3 regions of the Paenibacillus sp. PK3_47 genome follow, and region 3 is predicted to be linked to each of the others. Evidence: a T-box and tRNA genes for the amino acid it is inferred to sense, from the RefSeq annotation. Region 3 holds a T-box; the other regions hold tRNA genes.
What was found. A T-box is a leader RNA that pairs with one kind of tRNA and senses whether it is charged. The one in region 3 lies ahead of C2I18_RS06235 (arginine--tRNA ligase), so its partner is inferred to be a tRNA-Arg.

Region 1 (3,252 bases), 2.2 Mb from region 3:
GTTGGGCTGTTCGCCCATTAAAGCGGTACGCGAGCTGGGTTCAGAACGTCGTGAGACAGTTCGGTCCCTATCTGTCGTGGGCGCAGGAAATTTGAGAGGAGCTGTCCTTAGTACGAGAGGACCGGGATGGACGTACCGCTGGTGCACCAGTTGTTCCGCCAGGAGCATGGCTGGGTAGCTACGTACGGACGGGATAAGCGCTGAAAGCATCTAAGCGTGAAGCCCCCCTCAAGATGAGATTTCCCAATTAGTAAGACCCCTTGAAGACGACGAGGTAGATAGGTTGGAGGTGGAAGTGCAGCAATGCATGGAGCTGACCAATACTAATCGGTCGAGGGCTTATCCAAAAAATAATTCGCAAATTCGTTTCGGATTCAGTTTTCAGGCGATCAAGCCTGTACGCAACGAAATTCATTCACACAACTGTGATGAACGTAATTTCTAGCGCCAGCGTTTGTTTCACAAACGCATGTTTGGTGGCGATAGCGGAGGGGTTCCACGCGTACCCATCCCGAACACGACCGTTAAGCCCTCCAGCGCCGATGGTACTTGGACCGAAGGGTCCTGGGAGAGTAGGACGCCGCCAAGCGCAGTTTTCTACAAACTTAGTATTTTTTTTTGCCCTTATTAGTTGAATAGGTGTATGAGAACGGGCCTTTAGCTCAGCTGGTTAGAGCGCACCTCTGATAAGGGTGAGGTCAGTGGTTCGAGTCCACTAAGGCCCACCATTTTCCCTGATAGCTCAGTTGGTAGAGCACTCGACTGTTAATCGAGTTGTCACAGGTTCGAGTCCTGTTCGGGGAGCCATCTGGAGAGGTGTCCGAGTTTGGCCGAAGGAGCACGATTGGAAATCGTGTAGGCGCCACAAGCGTCTCGAGGGTTCGAATCCCTCTCTCTCCGTTGTAATACCTTCCCTGTATAGGGATGAGAACCCTCAGTGGTTCGTTGGAGCATAAACTTCGTTGCAATACCTTTGAGAAGTACATAAGCGTGGCCCGTTGGTCAAGGGGTTAAGACACCTCCCTTTCACGGAGGTAACAGGGGTTCGAATCCCCTACGGGTCATATCATGGAGGCTTAGCTCAGCTGGGAGAGCATCTGCCTTACAAGCAGAGGGTCGGGGGTTCGATCCCCTCAGCCTCCACCATTTATTTTTAACTGAATAGAGCTTTATACTGACGCGGGGTGGAGCAGCCCGGTAGCTCGTCGGGCTCATAACCCGAAGGCCGCAGGTTCAAATCCTGCCCCCGCAATTAACCTTTTATCTTGGAACCGTGGTGTAGTTGGCCTAACATGCCTGCCTGTCACGCAGGAGATCGCGGGTTCGAATCCCGTCGGTTCCGCCATTACTTCTGCTAATTATTGTTGGGGATTAGCCAAGCGGTAAGGCAACGGACTTTGACTCCGTCATGCATAGGTTCAAATCCTATATCCCCAGCCATTTTTGTGAGAGCCATTAGCTCAGTTGGTAGAGCACCTGACTTTTAATCAGGGTGTCGAAGGTTCGAGTCCTTCATGGCTCACCATTTATTTCTCTAAAGTGTGCGCGTGTGGCGGAATGGCAGACGCACCAGACTTAGGATCTGGCGTTTCACGACGTGGGGGTTCAAGTCCCTTCACGCGCACCATGTTTTTGCGGACGTGGCTCAGCGGTAGAGCATCGCCTTGCCAAGGCGAGGGTCGCGGGTTCGATTCCCGTCGTCCGCTCCATATAAATTATGCGCCCTTAGCTCAGCTGGATAGAGCGTTTGACTACGAATCAAAAGGTCAGGAGTTCGAATCTCTTAGGGCGCGCCATTTATATTTTTTTGCAATAATGAATTTCTTTTTTACGGGATGTAGCTCAGCTTGGTAGAGCACCTGGTTTGGGACCAGGGGGTCGCATGTTCAAATCGTGTCATCCCGATTTTGTATTTTTGCGGGTGTAGTTCAATGGTAGAACTTCAGCCTTCCAAGCTGATAGCGTGGGTTCGATTCCCATCACCCGCTTACTGATTTACCTAGCTTCAAAGCATTACACAGCGCTGCGGATATCCGCAGTGCTTTTTTTGTGCTGCAAAGTCCGAATCCTGTGCCAGAGCAGTGTATCTGGTAAGGAGCCTGCATAAAGACTGACAAAGTAGCTCGCATCTTCAAAATTAACAATGTGATTCAATCCACGCCCGGTCGCGCACCAGAACCTATTAATGACTTGGAAAGCTAGGGCTAACGGACCCTGGTTCCGTTAATTTGCGCTAGAGGTGTGTTTTGGAATCCTAACGGACCCTGGATCCGTTATTTCATTCGAAAGGGCATAATTTACACATCATTTAGCCGAATAAAGGAACAACGGTCCGTTAGGCATGGAAACGGGCGATATTAGGCAAATAACGGACTCAGTGTCCGTTAGCGTGCGAAAGAGGACGAGGCATATAAACGGATGCAATGTCTGAAGACATAGAAACACAGCAAAGAAACCAAAGACCATTAAAAGAGCTGGGTTTCTGGGCACTCTGAGAATATTGCAGATATCAGATGGGAAGCCTGCTTTGGTCCGAAAAGGAATTCAGAAATTGTATTCTGCACTACGGTTATCATGCGGAAATACTTGAACCCCTCTCGGCAAGGGGAGCACTGAAGCACCAGCTGGAGCGATGGATTGAACTTTATCAAAAGTAAAACCATAAGAACGCAGAAACCCCGGACCAATGATGGTCCGGGGTTATATACTTAAATAAAACTTATAATCCCTCAGGTACTGTTAATCCAAGACCTTCGGCAATGCGTGTACCGAATTCGGGATCTGCTTTGTAGAAATGGCCAATCTGGCGGAGTTTGATTTCATCGAACTCTACCGGAGCCATGGCACCGACGATATTGCGGACAAGGCGTGTACGTTCATCTTCACTCAGCAGACGATAGAGATCGCCAGGCTGTGTATAGTGGTCATTGTGATCGTAAGCAGTGCTGTCAGCATGACCGGTTACCTGGAATGGAGCCGGTTTGTGCTCAGGGGACTCTTTGGCGCCTCCGAAGCTGTTCGGCTCATAATATACCGAGGCACCGCCGTTGTTCCCATAGGCCATGGCACCGTCACGCTGATTATTATTTACCTCGGCAACCGGCCGGTTGATCGGCAGCTGGTTGTGGTTGGCACCTACCCGGTAGCGGTGGGCATCGGCATAGGCGAACAGGCGGCCCTGCAGCATTTTATCAGGTGAAGCTTCAATTCCCGGTACGAATGATCCTGGGGAGAAGGTAGCCTGCTCCACTT
Region 2 (3,252 bases), 660 kb from region 3:
AGGATGACGGAGAGCTCATGTTTGACGGTATTCCTCTTAATAAGGAGGATAAGCAGAGAATTAAGGATGTGCTCACAGGCCTCTTCTGGGAAGCCAAACAAATGAACAAGCGCAAGAAGCCAGGCCAGGATTCCGGTTCAGATCTGTAACTTTACGAATACACTACCTTTAAAAATTGCTGCGGGTGAAGAATATGGATGAACTAGTCAAGAATCTGATCAAAAAATATAAAACCAACAGTCCGTTTGAGCTGGCCCGTGCGCTTGGTATTCACGTTCGCTTTATGGATCTGGGCACGGATACGAAGGGGTTGTATTACCGGAAGTTAAGGAGAAGGTTTATCGTTATTCATAATGGGCTTCCTGTAGAGTGGCAGCGGTTTGTATGTGCCCATGAACTGGGCCATGACCGCCTGCATAAAGGAATTAACCGTTTCTTTTTGGAGGAGAATTCTTTCTTTTGCCCTGGAAAGCTGGAGCGGCAGGCTAATGTTTTTGCGTTCAAGCTGTTGTCCGCAGGCAGTTCCCCGGATACGGATGAATCCCTGGACAGCTATTACTTACGAATCGGCATTCCGCCGGAGGTTCGTTTTTTTTTGGAGGATTAAAGAACATATGTTCCTAGATATACTTTTTATGTTTTTCATCAAACCTGTTTAAGGTTGCGCTGAAAGTTTGATAATCTAAGTTTAATATGGAGAGTTAGCTATCTGCAGCTAACTGAATCGTTCTTAAAATTTATAACCGTGATGATATGGGGTAGCTCCGGCTCCTTGCTATACTGTAGATTTTGCAAGAGCCAAAGTCACTTAGCTGTAACTGTATTTCATGCAGCTAAAACCACCTATATTTATAGTTGGAGAGCTTTAATTGTATTTTCTGCATTTATAAATTGCCTGCCTTCTTAAAAACAGGCTTTCTGCCATTTTTACTTGTACAAAATACAATTAAGCCTTAAAAATCGGCCATTTGCAGTCATTTACTTGCAGAAACTACAACTAATTGCCTTGCATTACGCACATCGCGCTCCATTTGTTAGCTGAGGCAAGAGGTTTGCTTATTTACATACAACAAAAAACTCTTACCGAAGTAAGAGTTAATTGCCAGCCAGAAGCTGAAGTATCGGGATGACACGATTTGAACATGCGACCCCCTGGTCCCAAACCAGGTGCTCTACCAAGCTGAGCTACATCCCGTAACAATATGAAATTATGGAGCGGGTGATGGGAATCGAACCCACGCTATCAGCTTGGAAGGCTGAAGTTCTACCATTGAACTACACCCGCAAAGATATAAAATCGGGATGACACGATTTGAACATGCGACCCCCTGGTCCCAAACCAGGTGCTCTACCAAGCTGAGCTACATCCCGAAAAAATGGCGCGCCCTAAGAGATTCGAACTCCTGACCTTTTGATTCGTAGTCAAACGCTCTATCCAGCTGAGCTAAGGGCGCAAATTATGGAGCGGACGACGGGAATCGAACCCGCGACCCTCGCCTTGGCAAGGCGATGCTCTACCGCTGAGCCACGTCCGCATATTAGTGGTGCGCGTGAAGGGACTTGAACCCCCACGTCTTACGACGCCAGATCCTAAGTCTGGTGCGTCTGCCATTCCGCCACACGCGCAGAATACAATAGTGTAAAAGTGAGCCATGAAGGACTCGAACCTTCGACACCCTGATTAAAAGTCAGGTGCTCTACCAACTGAGCTAATGGCTCGTACATGGCTGGGGATATAGGATTTGAACCTATGCATGACGGAGTCAAAGTCCGTTGCCTTACCGCTTGGCTAATCCCCATTGATGGATACTTATATATTACCCATAATCTCATCAAAGTATGAGGACGATTATGGTGGAGGCTGAGGGGATCGAACCCCCGACCCTCTGCTTGTAAGGCAGATGCTCTCCCAGCTGAGCTAAGCCTCCATATGTATGCCCTCAAGGGGTAATGATAAGTAAAAAATGGTGACCCGTAGGGGATTCGAACCCCTGTTACCTCCGTGAAAGGGAGGTGTCTTAACCCCTTGACCAACGGGCCTTATAAATCTGTGGAGCTCTCAACCGGATTCGAACCGGTGACCTCTTCCTTACCATGGAAGCACTCTACCTACTGAGCTATGAGAGCATGGCTCCCCGAACAGGACTCGAACCTGTGACAACTCGATTAACAGTCGAGTGCTCTACCAACTGAGCTATCAGGGAATATAAGCTTGGCGGCGTCCTACTCTCCCAGGACCCTTCGGTCCAAGTACCATCGGCGCTGGAGGGCTTAACGGTCGTGTTCGGGATGGGTACGCGTGGAACCCCTCCGCTATCGCCACCAAACGGGCACTTGCGGTGCAAATGCTTCAGGAACTTGATTCCTGAAAACTGAATCCGAAACGAATTTGTGTGTTAGTTTTTTGGATAAGCCCTCGACCGATTAGTATTGGTCAGCTCCATGCATTGCTGCACTTCCACCTCCAACCTATCTACCTCGTCGTCTTCAAGGGGTCTTACTAGTTGGGAAATCTCATCTTGAGGGGGGCTTCACGCTTAGATGCTTTCAGCGCTTATCCCGTCCGTACGTAGCTACCCAGCCATGCTCCTGGCGGAACAACTGGTGCACCAGCGGTACGTCCATCCCGGTCCTCTCGTACTAAGGACAGCTCCTCTCAAATTTCCTGCGCCCACGACAGATAGGGACCGAACTGTCTCACGACGTTCTGAACCCAGCTCGCGTACCGCTTTAATGGGCGAACAGCCCAACCCTTGGGACCTACTTCAGCCCCAGGATGCGATGAGCCGACATCGAGGTGCCAAACCTCCCCGTCGATGTGGACTCTTGGGGGAGATAAGCCTGTTATCCCCAGGGTAGCTTTTATCCGTTGAGCGATGGCCCTTCCATGCGGTACCACCGGATCACTAAGTCCGACTTTCGTCCCTGCTCGACTTGTAGGTCTCGCAGTCAAGCTCCCTTATGCCTTTGCACTCTTCGAATGATTTCCAACCATTCTGAGGGAACCTTTGAACGCCTCCGTTACTCTTTAGGAGGCGACCGCCCCAGTCAAACTGCCCGCCTGACACGGTCCCTGTACCCGCTTAGGGTACCAGGTTAGAACCTAGATACGATCAGGGTGGTATCCCAACGGCGCCTCCACAGAAGCTTGCGCTCCTGCTTCTACGGCTCCCACCTATCCTGTACAGATCGTACCCAAATTCAATATCAAGCTGCAGTAAAGCTCCATGGGGTCTTTCCGTCTTGTCGCGG
Region 3 (3,252 bases):
CTGAGATGCCTCAGCAGGGCAAGCTCTGCTTTGTCCAGTTCAGCGGGGAACTGTGGGATCCCGGCCATCCGCTCCTTGTGTCCGCTATGCCCGGCATGCTTCGTATATTCCGCGTGCCTCAGTTCCATAGGCTCTCTGTGCTTCGTATATTCCGCATGCAGCCCTTGTTGCAAATGCTTCCCGTGCCCCATCTGCACCTCCGGTACCCGGGCCTTCCCCAGCACGCTGCCCGCACGCGCGTAAGTGTACATGAGGTACACTCCGGTATTGCCGGAGATTTCAGTCGCCTGCTTGAAGTCGAATACAATCTCGGTTCCGAGGTTAAACCGCAGCAGATAGTAGCGGATGGCAGCGGTGGCAATGAGCCGGCTGGACAGCCCGCTTTTATCGGAACGGGTGTCGTCAATTGCCTTCTCCATCAGCTCCACCAGATCCGTAACCTTAATACCGATACCCTGGCGGCCGGACATGGCGTAGGAGCTTTTGGCATCCGAAGTGTCAATGCCGAGCACGGCCGCAGAAGCGGGACTCAGCGAAACCACGCCGTAACTGACATGATGCAGCCCCCGGGCCTGCTCAGTATAGCCAAGAATCTCCAAAGCCTGCTTCACCATCAGCTGCGGATACTCCTGTCTGTAGTCGATGACGTTAACCACCTTGTCTGCTTTGCCAAAAGGCATCAGCTCTCCGCTTAACCCGGTCGTCCATAACCCGCTATTAAATTCGCTGTAGGCAAAATCCTTATCCAGCAGTCCGAATTTCCACAGATGGTAGGCGATATCCTTGGCGGTATAGGTCAAAATTCCGTTCGACCGGACCAGCACTTTATCCTTTGAATGCTCATCATCATCTGCACCGTCATCTTCTGCGGCAGCCTGCTTCAGAACCCAGCATCCTGCCAGCTTGCCTTCAGTTTCCTGTACAAAATGCTCTGTCCCCGCAAGCAGTTCAAACGCCGAAGACCAGAAGCCCTCCTTCACAATGCTGCTCTCCCATACCAGCAGGTCATAGTGAATGCCGAAGTTCTTCATCTCCTGAACATGCTCCCGCACAATCCGCTCAGCGACGAGGCTGCCCAGCCAGGCTGTGTTGCCGTCTCCCTGCTCCAGCTCATGCAGAGTCTCCGTACGTTTGAGCGTTGACTCGGGGTGCTGCGCATACTCCTTATTGACTCCGGCATAAATATCCCAGCAGTAATCGCCGAAGCGGACATGTTCCCCCGTCAGCGGTACATTCAGCAAGCCTACGACGGTATCCGCCAGCTGATTGCCGAGATCATCGACGTAGTTATGTACCTCCACGTTGTATCCTGTCCTTCTCAGTATCCGGACCAGCGCATCTCCGATGCAGGCATTTCTGAGGTGACCGACGTGCATCGATTTGTTCGGGTTCACGCTCGTGTGTTCGACAATCACTTTTTGCCCGCCCACCTGCGGCTGCGGCAGTTCAAAGCTGTACTCCGCCCATTGCTGCCAATCGATGTACAGGTTAATGAATCCGGGAGCAGCAATGTCGATGGTCCGGAACAGTCCGCCCGCGGTACCTTGTCTATGAAGCTCAGCCGTAATCAGCTCGGCGATGGCCAAGGGGGATTTGCGCAGTGTTTTGGCCAGCTGCATGGCAATGTTGCTGGAGTAGTCGCCGTAATCAGCATTGGAAGGCTGCTCAACACCAACCTGAACCTGTTCATCTCCCGGCATGCCGAGATTTTGAAAGACTTGGGATACACTTTGCTGCAGATTGTTTTTGATAAGTTGACTAAGCATGGGAATGACCTCCTTGGAATACAAAAAGACCTCCATCTCTAAAAAGAGACGAAGGCCTGGGCGCTCGCGGTACCACTCTAGTTGCCGAACACAGGGTTCAGCCGCTTGACAGAATAACGGTCTTTGGCCGGGGCTTCCTACTGTCCGTTCAGAAGTCCATCTCCCGGGTGCGCTTCATTAACCGGCCTGTACCGGTTCACACTTGCTCCGGCTCGCTGTGACTAGGCTTAGGTTTACTACTATCCCGTTCATCGATCGCAATATTGATTTTTATCAGTATAGCGAATTTTTGGCAGAAATCAAGAGCCGTACCTTAACTTTATGTTAATCGGAGGTTGGTGCAGCGGTAAGTGTCTTGATATCAGTGGAACCAAAAATCAGCAGGGCAATTACAATCACCAGCAATATTCCCCCGGCAAAATCTTCTCCGTCAAAGTTGTCCATTTGCTCCCGGCCTCCCTTTTTATTACGCTGCAGTCCGTTATGAGTTATCCGCTTTTTGCTTCAAGGCGGTCATAATTTCGTTCAAGGTCAGGCTGCTGTTATCATCGAGAAAACTGACCAGCTTATCCACATTGCTCTGGCTTAAATTGTCGAGCGATTTATATTTTCCGACCAGGCTGACGAGCAGGGAAGCATCCGTAAACATCTGAACAGAGTCGACCTTCAGCTTGCCTGTCAGCAAAAGCGCAGCTACCGCGAACTCCAGCCCTTTGGGGCTCTGCGCCTTGGGATTTGCCGGCTGTTTTTTGGTGCTTGTTTTCTTGCCTTTTGCAGGAGGGGGCATGGGACTCCCTTCTTCCGTATACTTTTCAGGAAAACGGCATACTGCGGATCTTCTCTCCTGTGTATACTTTATGCGGCGTGGAAGTTATTGGTGAATGGAGCCTGTCTTACGTCTACACCGTCCTTTTAACATCCGAATAAGAATATATTGTGCAGCCGGAAGTAGAGCACGCTAGAATCAGAGGTTCATATGACAGCTGAGAGAAACGAAGGGAGGTTTGGACAAAGATGGCATTTCTATCTACAGGACCTATAGAAAACAATCCCGTAGCCGGAGTCAGACCCACACAGCTGGTAACGGTGAAAATTGCCGCACGCGATACTTTGGGCGTTGTTTCTGTAGGCATACAAGGGTACCTGCTTGGTGCTGCAAGGACTTTATATGTCAGCGAAATGGTTAATATTGCACCTAATGAGGTGCTGACCCGGAACTATTTTGCCAATCTGGATGCGTTCGAATTTGTGTTTACAGCGGAAGAGGCAGAGGAGATCGGGATATCGGTATGGGGCAAACAGGCCTCAGGCCAACTGGTCGATGCCCACAGGGTTGTGGCACTTGAGCAAGGTCGCGGCGGGGATGAATAGCTCAAAGTAATGCAAATTTGTGATGAAAAGGTGAGGTGACCCATGAGTTTCTTATCTACCGGCCCTATTGAAAATATGATGGTGAACGGTTTAAGGCCTACGCAGCAGGTAACGG

Region 1: it encodes a tRNA-Arg, which carries the amino acid that the T-box ahead of C2I18_RS06235 (arginine--tRNA ligase) is inferred to sense. The anticodon was not compared.
Region 2: it encodes a tRNA-Arg, which carries the amino acid that the T-box ahead of C2I18_RS06235 (arginine--tRNA ligase) is inferred to sense. The anticodon was not compared.

Annotation. Positions count from the first base shown of each region.
Region 1 covers NZ_CP026029.1:3,602,736-3,605,987, forward strand. Annotated here, with positions in the region: rRNA gene C2I18_RS15995 (23S ribosomal RNA) at 1-347, shown strand, start outside; rRNA gene rrf (5S ribosomal RNA) at 473-589, shown strand; tRNA gene C2I18_RS16005 (tRNA-Ile) at 652-728, shown strand; tRNA gene C2I18_RS16010 (tRNA-Asn) at 732-807, shown strand; tRNA gene C2I18_RS16015 (tRNA-Ser) at 811-900, shown strand; tRNA gene C2I18_RS16020 (tRNA-Glu) at 993-1,064, shown strand; tRNA gene C2I18_RS16025 (tRNA-Val) at 1,071-1,146, shown strand; tRNA gene C2I18_RS16030 (tRNA-Met) at 1,179-1,252, shown strand; tRNA gene C2I18_RS16035 (tRNA-Asp) at 1,268-1,345, shown strand; tRNA gene C2I18_RS16040 (tRNA-Gln) at 1,366-1,440, shown strand; tRNA gene C2I18_RS16045 (tRNA-Lys) at 1,450-1,525, shown strand; tRNA gene C2I18_RS16050 (tRNA-Leu) at 1,544-1,627, shown strand; tRNA gene C2I18_RS16055 (tRNA-Gly) at 1,635-1,709, shown strand; tRNA gene C2I18_RS16060 (tRNA-Arg) at 1,720-1,796, shown strand; tRNA gene C2I18_RS16065 (tRNA-Pro) at 1,832-1,905, shown strand; tRNA gene C2I18_RS16070 (tRNA-Gly) at 1,918-1,988, shown strand; gene katA (catalase KatA) at 2,720-3,252, opposite strand, start outside.
Region 2 covers NZ_CP026029.1:2,030,668-2,033,919, forward strand. Annotated here, with positions in the region: gene C2I18_RS09095 (helix-turn-helix domain-containing protein) at 1-149, shown strand, start outside; gene C2I18_RS09100 (ImmA/IrrE family metallo-endopeptidase) at 194-607, shown strand; tRNA gene C2I18_RS09105 (tRNA-Pro) at 1,122-1,195, opposite strand; tRNA gene C2I18_RS09110 (tRNA-Gly) at 1,212-1,285, opposite strand; tRNA gene C2I18_RS09115 (tRNA-Pro) at 1,298-1,371, opposite strand; tRNA gene C2I18_RS09120 (tRNA-Arg) at 1,378-1,454, opposite strand; tRNA gene C2I18_RS09125 (tRNA-Gly) at 1,461-1,535, opposite strand; tRNA gene C2I18_RS09130 (tRNA-Leu) at 1,543-1,626, opposite strand; tRNA gene C2I18_RS09135 (tRNA-Lys) at 1,647-1,719, opposite strand; tRNA gene C2I18_RS09140 (tRNA-Gln) at 1,725-1,799, opposite strand; tRNA gene C2I18_RS09145 (tRNA-Val) at 1,853-1,928, opposite strand; tRNA gene C2I18_RS09150 (tRNA-Glu) at 1,966-2,040, opposite strand; tRNA gene C2I18_RS09155 (tRNA-Thr) at 2,052-2,127, opposite strand; tRNA gene C2I18_RS09160 (tRNA-Asn) at 2,129-2,204, opposite strand; rRNA gene rrf (5S ribosomal RNA) at 2,211-2,327, opposite strand; rRNA gene C2I18_RS09170 (23S ribosomal RNA) at 2,405-3,252, opposite strand, start outside.
Region 3 covers NZ_CP026029.1:1,375,422-1,378,673, reverse strand. Annotated here, with positions in the region: gene C2I18_RS06235 (arginine--tRNA ligase) at 1-1,766, opposite strand, end outside; T-box leader at 1,808-2,027, opposite strand; gene C2I18_RS06230 (hypothetical protein) at 2,248-2,553, opposite strand; gene C2I18_RS06225 (hypothetical protein) at 2,781-3,137, shown strand; gene C2I18_RS06220 (exosporium glycoprotein BclB-related protein) at 3,180-3,252, shown strand, end outside.